DNA from 2 places in the Metabacillus flavus genome. Region 1 is predicted to be linked to the other one. Evidence: riboswitches for the same ligand, from Rfam matches in the RefSeq annotation. Region 1 holds a riboswitch; the other holds the start of a gene.
What was found. Region 1 has a riboswitch for S-adenosylmethionine ahead of J9317_RS04560 (Na+/H+ antiporter NhaC family protein). Riboswitches for the same ligand answer to the same signal wherever they lie in the genome.
Positions count from the first base shown of each region.

Region 2: linked by a shared signal. The riboswitch ahead of J9317_RS06625 (methionine biosynthesis PLP-dependent protein) and the one ahead of J9317_RS04560 (Na+/H+ antiporter NhaC family protein) in region 1 are both predicted to bind S-adenosylmethionine.

Region 1 is NZ_JAGVRK010000001.1:849,094-858,494, reverse strand. Features, by position in the region: gene J9317_RS04565 (acyltransferase) at 1-445, opposite strand, end outside; gene J9317_RS04560 (Na+/H+ antiporter NhaC family protein) at 1,131-2,477, opposite strand; SAM riboswitch class I at 2,615-2,723, opposite strand; gene J9317_RS21005 (hypothetical protein) at 2,907-3,089, opposite strand; gene J9317_RS04550 (YqzG/YhdC family protein) at 3,195-3,524, opposite strand; gene bcaP (branched-chain amino acid transporter BcaP) at 3,610-5,001, opposite strand; gene J9317_RS04540 (divergent PAP2 family protein) at 5,170-5,634, opposite strand; gene J9317_RS04535 (FMN-dependent NADH-azoreductase) at 5,973-6,599, opposite strand; gene J9317_RS04530 (pyridoxamine 5'-phosphate oxidase family protein) at 6,790-7,212, shown strand; gene J9317_RS04525 (amino acid ABC transporter ATP-binding protein) at 7,332-8,072, opposite strand; gene J9317_RS04520 (amino acid ABC transporter permease) at 8,085-8,750, opposite strand; gene J9317_RS04515 (transporter substrate-binding domain-containing protein) at 8,772-9,401, opposite strand, start outside.
Region 2 is NZ_JAGVRK010000001.1:1,267,796-1,277,196, forward strand. Features, by position in the region: gene J9317_RS06585 (hypothetical protein) at 153-338, opposite strand; gene J9317_RS06590 (ATP-dependent helicase) at 481-2,754, opposite strand; gene J9317_RS06595 (hypothetical protein) at 2,907-3,155, shown strand; gene csaA (chaperone CsaA) at 3,186-3,518, shown strand; gene J9317_RS06605 (DUF421 domain-containing protein) at 3,588-4,262, opposite strand; gene J9317_RS06610 (GNAT family N-acetyltransferase) at 4,337-4,759, opposite strand; gene J9317_RS06615 (YjcG family protein) at 4,759-5,277, opposite strand; gene J9317_RS06620 (alpha/beta hydrolase) at 5,310-6,032, opposite strand; SAM riboswitch class I at 6,570-6,679, shown strand; gene J9317_RS06625 (methionine biosynthesis PLP-dependent protein) at 6,766-7,890, shown strand; gene metC (cystathionine beta-lyase) at 7,877-9,082, shown strand.

The sequences.
Region 1 (9,401 bases):
GAAAAACAAGATAAAATTGCACTACGATTGAAATAAAATACAAATGATAAAACGCATTTCCTTGAATAAACCCCCCGATTTCCTCTATCGGATCGCCAATTCCCTGGCCGTTATAAACGTACATCATATAACGATATGCAACACTCCATAAAATAAAAGGAATAATAACCTTCGAAAAACGTGATTTCATAAACTTCCCAAATTGAAATCCTTTATTCCGAACCTGAAAAAACAAAAGAAAACCGCTGATGACCGCAAAAATTGGTGTCCCGAAACGGCCGATCTGGTTCAGAAAATACGAAAACCAGTCATACGTATCGTTATTCATACCAGAATTCGTTGCGGAAACGTGTACCGCCACAACAGCTAAACAAGCAAAGGCACGCAGGAAATGAATTTCAAACAAATAAGATTTACCGCTCTTCTGACTGGCCTCTTTTGCCATAACGATCACTCCTTTATTAAAAAGACTCCTTCATCATTTTAATCTGAAAAGCGGCCGAAATGGTGGCGTTCTATTAAAAGGCTTCTTTGGTCTCGTTTTGGATGCAAGGTCTTAAGATAGAGACATTCCACTTGTAAGCGCTATCTCCCTGCCATCCTGCATAAGCAAATAGTCATCACTAAACATAAATGTTTGCAAAATGGTGTTTTTGTCATTAATTGTTGTAAAAGGCAGAATAGCGGTTTATCAAGGTTTCTAATGAAACCTAATCAATCCTTTGCGAAATTTGTCGGAATTTGGAGTTAAAAGGGCAAACAGCTGATTTTTGAAGTGCTCACCGAAAACTTTTTTCAAATGGCGCACGCTATTTGGCTGTTCCGAACTTCCCAGCACTTATTTAGCCGGTACATTTTTTTCTGTTTGATGGCACACGTTATTTGGCCGTTCGGCTCTTCAATTTAGCCGTTCCTCCCGCTTATTTAGCCGTTCGGGAACCAAATTTAGCTGTTTCATTTTCTGTCCGCCGGCGCACGTTATTTAGCCGTTCCTGCCCCTTATTTACCTATTCCTCAACTGTACTATTTATGGATTGTTTCCAAACTCCATTTTGTTATATCTAAGCTGCTCACAGCCTTCTATCAACTAAAAAAAGCGATACCCTGGAAAAAGGGTACCGCTCTTAATATCAATTGGTATAGTTCTCTTTCATCTCTCCCGCTTCAGCTTGGCGGTGTCCAGCTTTCGGTTTCAGTCTTGGCAAGCCGAATGCTATGGCTAATATACCGCATAGAAGAGTCAGCATCGGATAGAATGTGTACGGAAGAATGCTGAGCGGAGAAGCTTTTACGAGCTGAGCCCCTGCCAGCATTTGGGCACCGTATGGAATCAGCCCCTGCACACTGCAAGAGAAAATATCCAAGATGCTTGCTGATTTTCTTTTATCTATGCCGTACTGATCGGCAATATTTTTCGCAAGCGGTCCTGCTGTGATAATTGAGATCGTGTTATTCGCAGTTGATAGGTTTGTTGCACTGACAAGTCCGGCAATTCCAAACTCTGCGCCTTTTTTTGTACGGATGTTTTTCGTCATAGCGTTCAGCAGGAAGGCAATTCCTCCATTATGCTTGATGAGTTCTACCATACCTCCAATAAGGACGGACAGGATGATAAGCTCTGACATTCCAGAGATGCCTTTCATCATGGTTTGAGAGAAGGTCAGGATATTGAAGCTTCCGTCTGCCAGACCGATAACACCTGTTAAGACAATTCCCCCGCCCAGTACGGCGACAACATTCAACCCGGCGAGTGCTGCGATGAGCACCCCAATGTAAGGGAGCAATTTTACAAAACTGAACTCCTTTGGTTCGACTGCTGAATCCATCCCAAGTGAAATGGCAACCAGGACGATAACTGTAACAATTGCTGCCGGCAGGACGATGAAAAAGTTCGTTTTAAACTTGTCCAGCATTTCGGTTTTCTGTGAGCGTACGGCTGCAATCGTTGTATCGGAAATAAACGATAAATTGTCTCCGAACATCGCTCCCCCAATAACAGAAGCAACAGCCAGAGCAACCGGAATTTCTGTCTCACCGCTGATTCCTGCTGCAATCGGTCCAAGAGCTGCAATAGTTCCCATTGATGTACCCATTGAGATTGAGACAAATGCTGCAATGATGAAAAGTCCTACTACTAAAAAGCTTTGAGGAAAATACGTTAAAGCCAGGTTAACTGTCGACTCTACCGCACCCATTCCTTTTGCCGCTTCCGAGAAAGCGCCGGCCAGGATGTAGATAAATACCATAATCATAATATCAGGATGTCCTGCACCCTTCGCAAAGCGTTCAACTTTTGATGTCAAATTTTCTTTTCTATTCATAAAAAGGGCAACTGCAACTGCCACAAGAATCGCTACAACCATCGGAAGCTTATAGAAGTCCCCAGTGATCACACCTGCTAAAATAAATAGCGATATAAAAATCAGCAATGGCAATAAAGCCAGCGGATTTCTTTTCGTTCCGTTATTTAAATCCATTTTCTCCACCTCGCTGCTATTCTGTTTTTCCAGCATTGCTGGTTATCATCACCTGCTGCCGGAAGATCCGCCTTATAAAAAAGACCCCTTCTTATCCTTTTAAGAAGAGGCCTTAATACACAATTTTCAGGACACTCTTCTTATCTTCCAAGCTCTGGAGCTTGCTGGATTTGGCACAGCACTCTTCAAAAAAAGTCCGCTGCCGAGGCATCGCAGGGCCAGTCCCTCCGCCTCTCATGATAAGAAGTTCGAATTAATTTATTGGCTTTTCAAAAACAATCTTTTACTACCTTAAGGGCTGACAGGATAAATGTCAAACAAAATAAGATGCGAATTTTACTTTTTCAAGAAAATAATATTCCTATTCAAAAAATAGAAAACCCTTTCATTTCTAATATAAAAGGGCACTGTATCGTTTTCAGACAATTATTATAGCACTCGAATATTTACAATTATTACTATTGATTCAAAAAAGGACTTTTCCATTCCATTAGCCCTCCGTATCTTCTGCTGAATGGCAATCAGTCCTTCAAAATCTGTTTCCTTATAATTCCGAATAACTGCAGGCTTTGGCCCATTCTCATCGAAAACGTAAAAGTCCTTCCTGTACATTGGTTTCCCCCGTCTCAAGCATTTTCTAATAATAATTAATACCGCTTTCTGAGATTTAGAAACCTTTACAAAAAAGCAGACCACTACAGATGGTCTGCTTCCGCTTCAACGTTCGGATTCTTTAAAATGAATGGATTTTACTTTCTGGGTCTTTTCATTAAATTCAACTGTTACAAATAATCCGAATTCCCTGCTGCCCTGGCGTATCCAGAGCTTAAATTTTTCTGCTGCCAATTCATCATCCAATTTTTCGCGGCCAATATGCTTATAATCCAGCAGCTTGGCATCCGGATACTTACGCTTAACCTCTTGTATAGCAATTTTAGACCACTTTGCATATGCGGGCTCCTGCTGGTGTGCTGAATAAACAAGCCTAGGCTCAGCTATCCCTGCAAGTATACCTGCTATAAGAAAACAGGAAATCCATTTTTTCATCGTACATGACACATCCCTTTTTCTTTTTAGGGTTGCGCAAACGAATAAAAAAAAGACGTGCATCCGGCACGCCTTTTTTATCCAATTATGATTTGTTTAACAAACTGTGTTTTCTTCCATAAACGAAGTAAACAATTAAACCGGCAGCCAGCCAAATCAGGAAGGCAATCCAAGTTTGCATTTGAAGCTGGAGCATTAAATACGCACAGGAGAGGAAGGCTAAAATCGGCACAACTGGAACGAATGGAGTTTTAAACCCTGCCTTCATCCCTTCTCCTGATTTTCTTAAAACCAAGATCCCAATCGAAACCGACATAAAGGCAAACAGAGTACCGATACTTGTTAAATTTGCTAATTCATCAAGCGGTATAAAACCTGCAAAAAGGGAAACGAGCAAACAGCCCAGGTATGTCGTTTTGACAGGAGTCTGCGTCTTTTTGTTGATTTTTGATAAACCGCTCGGCAGAAGACCATCACGGCTGATTGCATAAAACAGACGGGACAGGCCATACATCATAACAAGTAAAACTGTTGTCATCCCGGCAATGGCACCGATTGAAATCAGTCCCGCAACCCAGTCCTGGTTGATATAGTTCAAAGCAAAAGCAACCGGATTTTTCACATTAAGCTCTGTATAAGGGACGACTCCTGTTAAAATCGCCGATACTGCAATGTATAGAACTGTACAGATGGCTAAAGAAGCGATAATCCCGATTGGCATGTTTTTCTGAGGATTTTTAACCTCTTCCGCAGCAGAGGAAACAGCATCAAATCCGATATAAGCAAAGAATACCGTTGCAGCGCCAGTTGCTACACCTCCAAAGCCGAAAGGCATAAATGGCGTCCAATTATCAGGCTTTACATACCAGACAGCCACTGCGATAAATAAAAGAACCACCACAATTTTAATAATAACCATAATTGCATTAAGCCTCGCGGATTCTCTTACCCCCTTCGTTAGAAGAAAGGTAATCAAAAACGCAATAATGACAGCCGGAAGATCAAAATACGTTCCATTTTCCGGTGAATAGGCACTGGTCAATGCTGTCGGCAAATGGATCCCGAAGCCCCCCAGCAGCCCTTGAAAATATCCTGACCATCCGCTTGCAACGGATGCAGAGGCAAGTCCGTACTCCAAAAGCAAATCCCAACCCAAAATCCATGCCATCAGCTCGCCGAACGTTGCGTAGCTATATGTATAAGCACTGCCAGAGACCGGGACACTAGACGCAAATTCCGCATAGCATAATGCCGCAAAGGCACAGGCAATACCCGCTAAAATAAAGGATAGGACCAGTGCAGGACCAGCATGTTCTGCAGCGGCAACGCCTGTAAGTACGAAAATCCCCGTTCCGATAATCGCTCCAATTCCGAGCATCGTCAGATCAAACGCACCAAGCGTTTTGTTAAGAGAAATCCCTTTACTCCCCGAATCACTAATAATTTGATTAATAGACTTTTTCCTAAACAAATTCATTGTCTCACCCGCTATTCTTTTTTAAAATATTCAGAAATATTTAAATAATTTTTGAGATAGTCTTAATTTAATCGAACTATGTCGAAAAATCAACCGTTTTTAGAAAATTTAATTTATTAAAATAGAGAAACCTTTATATGGAAAAAGCCGGCCATGGCCGGCTCATCATTATTCGGATTCAGTTCTTGCACTAACAAGACCAATAATAACTCCCAACAACGCTCCATAAAACACCTCTTCAGGCTGATGACCCAAAAGCTCCTTCAATTCTTCTTTTTGTTTTACATGGCCCAGACCTGGAAAATGCCCTGAAAGAAGCTCGATATCCGCATCAATATCATTCACGAGTGCAGCAATCTCTCCCGTATGCCTTCTGATTCCTTGCGCATCATACATCACAATAATCCCAAAAACAACAGCCAGAGCGGTTTCGATTGAAGAACTCCCATTCTTAGCCGCTACATATGTAGCAAGAGATGATACTCCTGCAGAGTGAGAACTCGGCATCCCGCCCGTTGTAAACATTGGGCGCCAATCCCACTTGCCAGTCAGCCTCTTATGGCCAAATATTTTCAATCCTTGCGCAATCCCTATTCCTGCTAATGCTGTCAAAATTCCTCGATTCTTAATCAATTCCTTCACCTCGCGTGAGATTAGTTTTAGACTGTTCCATGGGGACTATACACTTACTCAATGTGCTTATACCCTAAATTCAGGATGAGTAAAGATTTGTTTAAGGGCTCAGACGGAGAATTAGCGATTTTTCAGCTTTTTTTGTTGAATTGCTGGTATTTAAATTTCTGCTGGCAATCCGTTAGATGCGTCTCATGTTCATCCAGGTTGGTTAAATTGAAAGTTGTCTCCTGCAAGATATTTAACTCCCGGCAATTATTTGCCTCTTGTTAAAATTCGCCATCCTCAAATCAAAAAAACCGCCCGCTGGTAAGAGCGGACGGTTTTTGAAAGATTATTTAGAAGCTTAGAGCTGCTTCTTTTGCTTTTTCTACAGATTTTCCGAAGATTGCATCTGCTGCTGCTGGGTCTGCAGCCATTCCTTCAGCAAGAACCACTGCAACATCATTGATGCCAAGGAAGCTCATTACTGCACGGAAATAGCTTTCAGTGTGTTCCATGGATTGCGCCGGTCCTTCAGAGTAAACGCCGCCGCGTGCTTCAATTAGAACTACTTTTTTGTCGCCGGAAAGTCCCACTGGACCATTTTCAGTGTATTTGAAAGTTTTTCCTGCTACTGCGATTGCATCGATGTAAGCTTTCATCAATGGAGGGAAGCCAAAGTTCCACATTGGGGCAGAAAATACCACTTTGTCTGCTTCAAGGAATTGATCTACAAGCTGAGAAAGGCGGGTGATTTTTGCTTTCTCGGCATCTGTTAGCTCCTGTCCTGCAGCAAGTTTGCCCCAGCCGCCAAGAACGTCAGCGTCGATCATTGGAAGATCTGTATTGTAAAGATCAAGTGTTTCCACTTTATCTCCTGGGTTTTCTGTTTGATAAGCATCTAAGAACGTGTTAGCTACACGTGCTGAGAATGACATTTCGTCACCTTTTGGATTTGCTTTTACATATAGAATGTTTGCCATTATTTATCTCTCCTTCAAATATTATGGGACTATATATTTTTTATTAAAGTATCTCGACTTCGAGGTTTATTTTATCTCACTCCTCCCCTTCTGTCAACCAGATAGAATTGCAGAACATTCCATGGTTTTAAACTCAAACTATTAAGGGTAAATCTAAAGTAAGCTACTCAATGGAAAGGATGAAATAATCATGGATCAGCAAGAACTAAGAGAACAAATCGTAAAATTAATCGACCAAAATAAAATCGGGACTCTTGCTACGGTTAAGAACGGTAAGCCGCATTCCCGCTATATGACATTTTTCAATGAGAATCTAACGCTTTATACTCCTACTGATATCGAAACTCATAAAGTGGAAGAAGTTGACGAGAACCCGAATGTTCATATCCTTCTTGGTTATGATGGAGAAGGTTTTGGTGATACGTACGTAGAAATTGAAGGCAAGGCTTCAATTGAGAAATCAGAGGAGCTTAAACAGCGTTTATGGGATGACAATATGAAGATGTGGTTTGACGGCCCTCATGATGATAACTACATTATTTTGAAAATTACTCCGGATCATATCAGACTGATGAATAAAAAAGGCGAGCCGCCGCATACACTGGAAGTATAATGAACCTAAAATGGGCGGACAATCCAAGTTGATTGTCCGCCCATTTTTTATGGAGAGAATGGACTGCAGATCTTATAAAAAAGAAGCTTGAGGCTCTCACCTCAAGCTTCTTCCAATCATTATTTAAACGTCGTCGACATCAAAAATTCCTTCGAACGCTCTTCTTTCGGGTTGTCAAAGAACTCATCCGGCGTTCCTTTCTCCACAATCCGTCCTTCGTGCATATAGACGATAGAATCGGCCACCTCGCGTGCAAATCCCATCTCATGAGTAACGACAATCATCGTTTTTCCTTCCTCAGCGAGCTGTTTCATCGTTTCGAGCACTTCGCCTACAAGCTCAGGATCCAATGCAGAGGTCGGTTCATCAAACAGCATAATGTCCGGCTCCATGGCGAGCGCCCTTGCAATAGCTACACGCTGCTTTTGTCCACCGGAAAGCTTGCTTGGATAAACGTCCGCCTTGTCCTCAAGCCCTACTTTTTTCAAAAGGTCTTTGCCTAGCTGAACGGCCTGCTCTTTTTTCATTTTTTTCACCATAAGCGGTGCTTCTATTACGTTTCCAAGCACTGTCTTGTGAGGAAAAAGGTGAAAATGCTGAAATACCATTCCGACTTTTTGGCGGACCTCATTGATATCATGTGATTCCTTTGTTACTTCCTCACCTTCAATGACTATCTTTCCATTATCGCGCTTCTCTAAAAAATTCAGGCAGCGCAGCAAGGTGCTTTTCCCCGAACCGCTGGCGCCGATCAGGCAGACCACTTCACTCTCATACACTGTCATATCTATATCTTTTAAAACATGAAGATCTCCGAACGATTTATTCAATTTCTCCACTTTTATCATTTCTCTTTCCATGGTTGCCTCCTTCTACCGGTCACTGACGGCCAGTTTTTTCTCGATCAGGTTGACAGCTATCGTCAAAATTGCCACGACAATTAAGTAATAAACTGCGACAATCAATAAATATGTCATTTCATCAAAGTTGTTCGACCCGAGCGTTGTCGCTACGTTAAATAATTCATTCATTGAAATGAAGGCGGCCAGGGACGAATCTTTTAATCCGATAATAAATTGGTTCCCGAGCGGCGGCAGTGCGCGGCGGAATGCCTGCGGCAGTACAATTCTGCGCATGGCAAGCGACCGGGTCATTCCAAGAGACCGTCCCGCTTCCATTTGCCCTTTGTCGATTGATTGAATGGTACCCCTGAAAATTTCGGCGATGTAAGCACCATTATGAAAGGCAAGCGCTAGCGATGCGGCCCAGAAATCCGGAATTAAAAAGATACCGCTAATCCCAAAATACAGAATAAAAATTTGAACGATGAGCGGTGTTCCGCGAACCAGATAAATATACGCATCCGATATGTACCCCAGCGGCTTTATATTGGAAATTTTTAATAGTGCAAAAAACAAACCGATAAAAATCCCGATGATAATGGATACAACCGTGAGCTGCAGAGTGAGCAGCATGGCCTTTAAAAAAACATCATAGCTTTCTCCGAATACTTGAAAAAAGTGCGGCAAACTAGGCAATGATCCGACTCCCTCTCTTTATTATTTTTTTGGTTTTTCCGTTGCTTCTTCTTTTGTAATGTCTTCCCCGAAATATTCAATGCTGATTTTCGCTAATGTTCCATCCTTGCGCAGGTTTTCAAGCGCTTCGTTCACTTTTTTCTCCATCAGCGGATTGTCCTCGGGGATGACCACTGCCTGGGCACTCCGTTCAATCAGCTGCTGGCCCTTAATTTTAAAGCCTTCATTTGCAGCGCTTCTGCCGGTTACAAAATCAGTAATAACGGCGTCATGACGTCCTTCACTAAGTGCCTTCAGGGCTGTTATGTCACTATCATATATTTTCACGTTCCCCGTGTACTGCTTCGCTGTATCAGCGTATGTAGATCCTTTTGCTGCGGCAACCTCTTTTCCTTTCAGATCAGCAGTTGTTTTAATATCGCTGTCCTCTCTTGTGAAAATTTGAGGTCCAGAATAATAGTAGGGAGTGGAAAAACGAACATACTTTGCCCGCTGATCATTGATCGTGTGGCTCGCAACCGCCACATCGGCTCTTCCTGTTTTAACCCCTTCTACAATTCCTTTAAATTTAATCCGTTTCTCAACCGGCTTTAGCCCCAGCTCTTTTGCAATTGCCTTTCCAACTTCCACATCAAAGCCTGTCATTGTCAT
Region 2 (9,401 bases), 420 kb from region 1:
GTTTCCGATAACTGGAGCGGAGTGTGCGGTATATGGAGGGTTGTCCGGTAGATGCAGAGGAATGTTTAATATAAGAGGCGGTGTCCATGACGTTTTACCACATCAGCCAAAAAAAGAAGAAGCAGAGCCTCCGAAGTGCTCTGCTTCTCAAGCTATATACTGACCGCAAACGCGTAAAGCAGGTAAACGACCAGAGCAATCGCAAGGACAATTTTGGATACATCCAGTACTCTTTTGCTTGGAAACGTGAGATTTAAAAGATAAAAGAAGCCAACAGCCCAAATCCCGTTTTGGAAAAAAGTGAAGAAGATGTTCCGCAGCACTGTGAGAGATACCAATTTCCACAACTCCTTTCCGCAATGTACTATATATGTATGGCTGTTTCCTTTATTCATTCGTACTATTTAATTGGGACATGGCTATTTGATTTTTTGACATCTGCTTATAAAAAAGACGTGCAGGCAAAAGCACGTCTTTTTCCTATTCAATCGCCTGAAAAAACCTCGAAGGCGCGCTTTTCTTTCCCCGTCTTGTTTGCGGGGCGGACAAATAGAGTTCGTATTGAGCACGGGTCATGGCGACATATAGGAGGCGCCGTTCTTCCTCAAATGAAGTAAAATCTCCGTTGCGGGCTGATTCAAGCGAAAAGTCATGGGGAATGCTTCCGTCTACAGCACCTAGCACATATACATACGGAAATTCCAGTCCCTTAGACCGGTGGATGGTCATGAGCCGGACACCGTTTGCCTGGTTGCGGCCGCTCCTTTTAATGTCTGCTGAAAGGGCGGTCATGTGGTCAGCATGTTCAATGAGTTCGGCGATTGTACCGAACTTTTTGGCTGCGACTTTTAGGTCTTGCAAATCGTCTGAGCCTTTCTCCATTTTGTTTCCTTCATTGCCGCGCTTCTTGATGGCGTCCGCCAGTCCCATTTTCTTCTCGATTAAACTTAGGGCATCCAGGGGAGCCATTTTGCTGATTTGTTTAAAATACGGGAGAATGTCCCGGATTTTTTTCTGCTGGAAGGGCTTAATATCCTGTACGTGGAGTAAAGCCTCCAAGAGAGTGCAGTCATTTATGATGGATAGGGCTTTTACATCTTGAAGAACCTGGGATTTCAAAAATAAGGCAAAAATCAGGTCTTTCATCGCTTGCCCATCATCTTGATTTACCGCTAATCTTAAATAAGCGAGTGGGGTACGCACCATTTTACGCTCGTAAAAAGATCCGGTTTCCTGATCGACAGCGAAGGGAATGCTTGATTCGCTTAGACGTTCAAAGATTGCTCTTCCGCCGGTATGGGTGCGGTACAAAATCGCGAACTCCTCAGGCTTCCGCCCGTTAAGCATCTTCTCCTTCAGGTCATTGACAATCAGCGTTGCTTCTTCCTCTTCATCGTATGGATAGAAGAACAGCGGTTTGATTCCGTTTGTGAAGGTGGCGTCCATTTTCTTCTTGTGCCGCTCGCGGTTTTTCGCAATCATTTTGTTCGCGGTTGCGACAATTTCATGGCTGGAGCGGTAATTGGAAGCAAGATGAATCACCTTTGCATCCGGGAAATCTATCGTAAACTGAAGCAGGAATGCGGGATTGCTTCCGCGAAAAGCATAAATTGACTGGTCGTCGTCACCGACAGCAAAGACAGACTGGTGCTTGGCAGATAATAGCTGAATGATTTCGTACTGCACCTGGTTAATATCCTGGAATTCGTCAATCAAAATGGATTGAAAACGATTCTGATAAGCTTCACGGATTTGCTCGTTATTTTCAAGCAAAAGCAGGCACTGCAGAAGCATATCATCAAAATCAAATTGCCCGTTTGCTTCCTTAAATTCCTCATATTTGCGGTAAAGGAATGCAATCTGTTCCTCCCATTTATCCTGCGGCTTAATGTCGGAAGGAGAGAGGCGGGTATTTTTCCACAACCCAATTTGCTGAAGGGCCTGGTCGAAAGGAAACTCGGTTTCATCCAGCTTCAATTCCCGGCCCGCTTGTTTCACATACTGCTCACGCTGCCATTCTTTCAGCAAATGCCTTGAGTCCCATCTGCTCCGGTCATGGTGTGTAAGAATTCTATAAAAAATACCATGGAATGTACCGGTTACCATTTGGTTCACCTGCTGCAGTGACAGGCCATAAAGGGAAGCCATACGCTCTTTCATTTCCTTCGCTGCTTTAACGGTGAAGGTGATGAGCATGATTGAGGATGGATCTGCCCCGTTTTCCAGGATTAAGTAAGCGGCTCTTGATGTGAGCACTCTTGTCTTCCCGCTGCCTGCTCCAGCCAGAACAAGGGTAGAGGCGGCATTAGATGTGACGGCTTCCGCTTGAGCTTTGTTTAAAGTAATGTCGTCAAAAAGGGTAATCAAAGGATCCTTTTTTTCAGCAAACGGGGTGATAATCCCCGGGAAATTCGGATTTTTCCAAATGATTGAAGGTTTAGGCAGATCCGTATCAGTAATGGACCTGTTTTTAGGAATGCGAAAGGCTCCTGACGTTTCGTCTTCCGGCTGTTCTTTTTTCTCTCTTATAGGCTTGTTAGCCGGCTTGTAAGCGTTTAAGCATGCTTCAGAATCTGATTGATCCTTATGAACAAACTCAGGCTTGGATGAAATCCGGAACTGCAGCACAACAGGACGGCCGCAAACAGGACATGTTAGTAGACCAGCTTTGCCTAAGTCATATACCTTTTGATAATCTTCTCTGGGATAAGTAGGAAGTTCTATTAATCTATCAGAATATTTTGCGAAAAACATCAGGTTTCCTCCCATAAAATCTCTTTTGGGCGCGTAAACTATATGTAAAATAGACAAGAACCATCTTAACAGACTCACAGAGAAAGAAAAAGGTGATTATGGCGTTTTTGATCTGAAAAATGGGGTATATTTTATAAAAGGGGAGTGGGAAGATGAGCTGGGTAGCACCTATTCAAAACGATCAGTACATACAATATGCCAATCGATCCGTTCAGGTAAAGGATGACTATGCATCGCTTGACCGCGTCTCAAAAATCCATCTTCAGCGCGATAAAATGGAGGAAGAACGCAAGTACGAAGAAAGCCGGTTTTCAAGAATATTGGAACGGGTAAAACGGACTTCCACTCAAGCTTTGCCTTCGGAACCGGGAAAAGGTTTGTCATTTGACGCGAGGATATAAGTGAAGAAGTCAGAATGTTCGATGAAAGGAATGGCATCAATTGAGGATTTTTTGAAATTGGATATCCGTATTGGTACGATTATAGCTGCTGAGGATTTCACAGAAGCTAGGGTTCCGGCTATTAAGATGAAAATTGACTTTGGAGCGGAAATCGGAGTAAAGCAATCAAGTGCTCAAATTACAAAACGGTATTCACCAAGCCTTCTAATCGGAAGGCAAATCGCAGCTGTTGTGAACTTTCCGCCGCGCAAAATTGCCGGCTACCGTTCTGAAGTGCTTGTACTTGGCGGTGTTTCAGGCGAAGGGGATGTTGTCCTGCTTAACACAGACGTTCCCGTTGTAAATGGTACCCGAATTGCATAATCACCTTAAAAGGGGGGAGGCCGTTCTGAACGCCCAAGAGCGGCCCGTCAACAGACCATAAACATGGTCTTATTTTTTTTGGATATAAAGACCTTCTCCCTTGCGCCATTCGGCATATAGCACATGCTGATAGGAGTGGATGCCCTGGTTAGAAAGCTCGTTTACGAGCCATTCTTCTTTAAGCCCTGCTTCTTTAAGGTTGTCTCTCTGCACAGCTCCGTCCAGCACCAGGCTGTATGGAAGCACAGGCATGGAGCCCATCATCGAAAAATCGGTTCGGACCGGCATGTCAAATTGGGGCTTTTTTAAGATGCTCACACTGCCATCGGTTTCTAGAATCGCAAATTCAATTTCCCTCATGGAAAATGTTCCTTTGGATCGGATCAGATGCTGAAGCTGATTAAGATCAAGCTTTTCTTTTTTTAGCTGCTCCCTCAAAATTCTCCCGTTGCGGATGATAATTGTGGGACTGCCCTCCATCATAATCCTCGCTTTGTTGGATTTCTGAGTCAGCCACTCAATAAAATATATAAGCACTCCCCATATGGCAATAGCGAAAAGAATATCCATTAATCCGATTTCATCATCATACACAGCGTTCCCTACAAGCTCTCCAAGAACAAGAGCCGAGATAAAGTCAAAGGTCGTGATTTGCGTTATTTGAGTTTTGCCAAGCAGTCTTGACATGAGAAACAATCCGAAAAATCCAACAACCAATTCTGTTGATATTCTATACATGTCCATTGCGATCACCCTTTATAGATTGCACACATAAAAAGGTTTTCACTCAAAAAAACAGACAGCATTTTCGCTGTCTGTCAAATACGGCTTTTGATCATCGTTACATGAGGTATACCCGCATCCATAAATACGCCCGAACGCACTTCATAGCCAAGCTTTTCATAAAAGGGAATCGCTTGGGTCTGTGCATTCAGCTTAAAATTCTCAATGTTTGGAGCAGCTACAATCTCAAGTTCTTTCATAATCAGGCTGCCTGCGCCTTTTCCGCGGTGAGAGGGGAGAATGCAGATTCGCTCGAGCTTTCCGTAGCCATCCACTTCACGGATACGGCCGGTGCCAACAGGCTTGCTTTCATCGTAAAGAACGACGTGCACGGACATTTCCTCGTTGTCATCTACCTCTTCCTCTGCCGGGACTTTTTGTTCTTCAACGAACACCTTCATCCGGATTGAGAAGGCATCCTGCATTTCTTTTTCCGTCTGTACAACTTTTGCGAGCATTAGAGTTCTCCTTTTTCAAGGATGAACGTTTCATAAACAGTCCAAGCTCCGTTATCAAGCTGATAGAGCAGGTGGAAGCGGTCAACCAGCTCGATGTGATGGTTATCCTGCATCTTCAGCTGTCCAAGAACATCCGCCATCTCCGCATCGGACAGCTTCTGGCCAATTGTGATGTGCGGAACAAAGGAATATTCAGGCTTGGAATCAAGGGAACCTGAATGAAGCTCGGTATGAAGCTCCATCAGTTCATCATTAGGCTCCACTTTTAGATAAATCACGTTGTTGACAGGAGAGAAAGAACTAATTTTCTGCACCTCAAGCTTAATCGGGCTCAGCTTGTTTGCAACAGATCTGAGTTCTTTGGAAATCGCCTTAACTTCTTCATCTGACGCTTCAAATGGCGTCTTCAGAGTCAAGTGCGGCGGAATGAGCGCGTAATGAGGGTCATAGCGTTTTCGGTAGGAATTCGCCAGATCTTGAAGTTTTTTTGCCGGAAATAGGACAATTCCATATTTCATACAGGTTCCCTCCAGTAGTAGGTAGTATTTAATTAAAACATGGCTTTAAGCGCCTTAGGAAGCAGAGGCTGCCAATGTGTCCATGTGTGGTCCCCATCAAATTCTTCATATGTGTAAGGAAATCCTTTTTTTTCGATCGCTTTTTGCAATTTGCGATTCGGTTCGATGAAATTCTGCACTTCTCCAGCTGTGGTTTTGACTTCTGTTTCCTTCTCGCCCACCTGATGATAGATGGTCAAACTCGGATCTGCATCATATTGCTCCACAGCATTCAGAACCTTCTCGTCTGCATAAGGAGACTGCATAATGATTTTACCAAAAATACTCGGATAGTCGAGTGCTGTCATAAATCCGACTGTGGCAGCAAGTGAATCCCCAATGAGTGCGCGGCCCTGTCCGACTTGATATGTAGGGAACTCCCGGTCAAGAAACGGGACTAGTTCATGAGCAAGAAACCGTTTATAAGCAGAAAATTTTTCGCCATCCGGATGATATTTTGCGCGGCGGTCCTGTACGTTCTTATATGGGATGCCGACAATGATGACATTTTCAGTTTCGCCGTTTTCAAGCAGTGATTCATACTGGCGGGCAATGCGCCCAAGCCTGAAATAATCCTGTCCATCCTGCGCAATCAGCAAACTGTACTTATACAGCGGTGAATAGCTTTTAGGCAGGTATGTAAGAACAGTCAGTTCTTCGTTCAATGCTTCTGAAAAAAAGGAAGATTCTTTGACAATTCCAGTTTGCTTCTCCACAGGTAAGTCCTCCAGGTGAGTTAAGTAAGGTTTGTACTTAGTTTTTGCGTCTAGCTCCGGCGCCTAGCCCCTCGAGGTCATAAGCCACTCAACCTCCGAAAGGAAAAAACACCTTTCTCCGGCTGATTGTCTTATGCTTGTCGGGGGCCTGCAGGAGGCAGGTCAGTTCTGCGTTGCGGCAGGACGCCGCGCACTTAGCAGAACATCCTTCCTTGAGGAGCCTCCGCTTTTGGAATGTGATGGATAAGTTGTTTCTACTTTGTTTTTGCGTCTAGCTCCGGCGCCTAGCCCCTCGAGGTCATAAGCCACTCAACCTACGAAAGGAAAAAACGCCTTTCTCCGGCTGATTGTCTTATGCTTGTCGGGGCTGAGCAAGGCGCCTCCGCTTTTGGTTTTTGTATTCGCTTCCACCTATTTTATCATGATTTAAGAAAAAATGCTTTTCCGGAGAAATCAGGAAAGTTTACATGAATCGCTTGTAAAATTCATAGAATTGCGTTAAAGTTATAAAAAATTCATAATATTTCGGACGATTTATTCTTATCCAGAGAGGTGGAGGGACTGGCCCTGCGAAACCTCAGCAACCGGCAGAACGCTCTAGGCGTGCCAAGGTGCTAAATCCAGCAAGCGAGCTTGGGAGATGAGAAGAAGAACTGTTAAGCGACAAGCCTTCTTCTTATTTTTAAGAGGAAGGCTTTTTTGTATTCTTATTCTGCAGAAACGAGGGTGTAAAATGACAAAACATACTGAAACGATCCTAGCCCAAATCGGCAACCGCAGTGAACAGACAACTGGCGCGGTAAATCCCCCCATTTATTTAACGACGGCTTACCGTCATGCGGGAATCGGGGAATCGACCGGTTTTGATTACATACGAACCGGCAACCCGACCCGGTCCATTGCGGAAAAAGCATTAGCCGATTTAGAAGGAGGAGACCAGGGCTTTGCTTTCAGCTCTGGGATGGGGGCGATCCAAACGATTATGGCCCTATTCAAAACCGGAGATGATTTGATCGTTTCTTCCGATATTTATGGAGGAACGTACCGGCTGTTTGAACAGGAATGGCGCAAATATGGGCTAACCTTTCAATACGATACCTTTACAGATCTTGAAAGCGCAGAAGCACGCATCCTGCCGAATACAAAAGCCATTTTTCTGGAGACGCCAACCAACCCGCTCATGCAGGAAGCGGATGTTGCTGCAGTAGCAGAAGTGGCGAAGCGCCACGGCCTGCTGCTGATTGTAGATAACACGTTTTACACACCGGTCATTCAGCAGCCGCTAAAAAGCGGAGCCGATATCGTCATCCACAGTGCAACAAAATACCTTGGAGGGCACAATGATCTCCTTGCTGGGATCGTTGTAGCAAAAGGGCAGGAGCTTTGTGCGGAACTCGCTTCCCATCATAATGCGATCGGTGCGGTTCTTGCACCGTTTGATTCATGGCTTTTGATCCGCGGATTAAAAACGCTCGCGCTTCGGATGAGGCAGCATGAACAGAATGCAGCTGAAGTAGCCGGATTCCTGGAAGAAGCCCCGGAGGTAACCGATGTACTTTATCCGGGCCGAGGAGGCATGCTGTCGTTCCGGATCGCGAAGGAGGAATGGGTAAATCCATTCTTAAAAAATTTGAAGACGATTACGTTCGCAGAAAGTCTTGGCGGAGTTGAGAGTTTGATGACGTATCCGGCCACACAGACGCATATGGATATACCAGAAGAAATTCGTACGGCAAACGGTGTCTGTAATAGGCTTCTGCGTTTCTCGGTAGGAATCGAGCACGCAGAAGATCTCAAAGCTGATTTGAATCAGGCATTCCAGGCTGTGAAGGAGGAGGAAAAAATTGAGCAATACTGATTGGTCCATCCAGACAAAGCTGCTGCACAATAGCCATAAAACGGATAAAGAAACGGGAGGGGTGAGCGTTCCCGTACACTTATCGTCCACCTTTCACCAGTCTGATTTTGATCAATTCGGAAAATACGATTATGCCCGATCAGGGAACCCGACGAGAGAAGTGCTTGAGAACGCAATTGCCGATCTTGAAGGCGGAACGAGAGGATTTGCATTTTCATCCGGTATGAGCGCGATTTCGACTGCCTTTCTTTTATTATCAAAAGGAGATCATGTCCTGGTGACGGAGGATGTTTACGGCGGAACGTACCGGATGGTGACGGAGGTTTTGAGCAGGTTTGGAATCGAATATACATTTGTGGATATGACCGACCTTCACAATGTTGCGTCGAAAATCCGTCCGAATACAAAAGTGATTTATTTAGAAACGCCATCCAACCCGCTGCTGAAAATTACGGATATCCAAGGAATTGTAAAGCTTGCGAAAGCCAATAACTGTTTAACGTTTCTGGATAATACGTTTTTAACACCTGCTTTGCAGCGTCCGCTGGGGCTAGGAGTAGACATTGTTCTTCACAGCGCCACGAAATTTTTAGCGGGACACAGTGATGTCGTGGCAGGGCTCGCTGCTGTAAAAGATGAAGAGCTTGGAAACCAGCTGTACAAACTCCAAAATTCCTTTGGAGCCATTCTCGGGGCACAGGATTCCTGGCTTGTGCTGAGGGGCCTGAAAACTCTTCACGTCCGTTTGAAGCAATCGACCGAATCTGCCCATAAGCTGGCCGCATTCTTGTCAAGGCATCCGGCTGTAGAAGAAGTCTATTATCCGGGTCTTTCCTTCCATCCCGGCTGTTCCGTACAGCGTTATCAGGCAGATGGACCGGGTGCCGTGCTTTCCTTCAGGCTGTCTGATGAGGATGCCGTTCGAAAGCTCGTCCAAAACGTCCAGCTTCCGGTTTTTGCAGTGAGCCTCGGCGCCGTAGAAACCATTCTCTCTTATCCTGCTAAGATGTCACATGCGGCAATGCCGAGGGAAGAGCGGTATGCAAGAGGAATTACCGACGGATTGCTCCGAGTCAGTGTAGGGCTTGAGAAAGCGGAGGACCTGATTCAGGACTTTGGATCAGCTCTGGATTTGCTGCCGAAAACGAAGCCGCTGCAGTACGCGCGTGTTCAGGGAAGCGGGCGTGGGTGAGGGGCTGAGGTGCTAGCTGAACGGGGTGTCTGGTGGTGGCTGACCCTCACTCTGGTAAAGAAGTAAAGCTCCGGCACCATATCGTTTAAACCTTACTGCGGCAAGGTCTGGCAGAGAACAGTCTTTGTCCCCTGCTGCGGTGAAGAATGTGGGGACTGGCACGGTGCCAGTCCCCTTAAATTTTACCGGACTAAAGCTCCGGTACCAAATCTGCAGACCGCTTCTGCGCATGGTTTTCAGAAAGCAGCCCTCTGTCCCCTGATGCGGTGAAGCAGTAAGGGTCAGGCACCAAATTTTTGATCATTATGATAAATTCCAG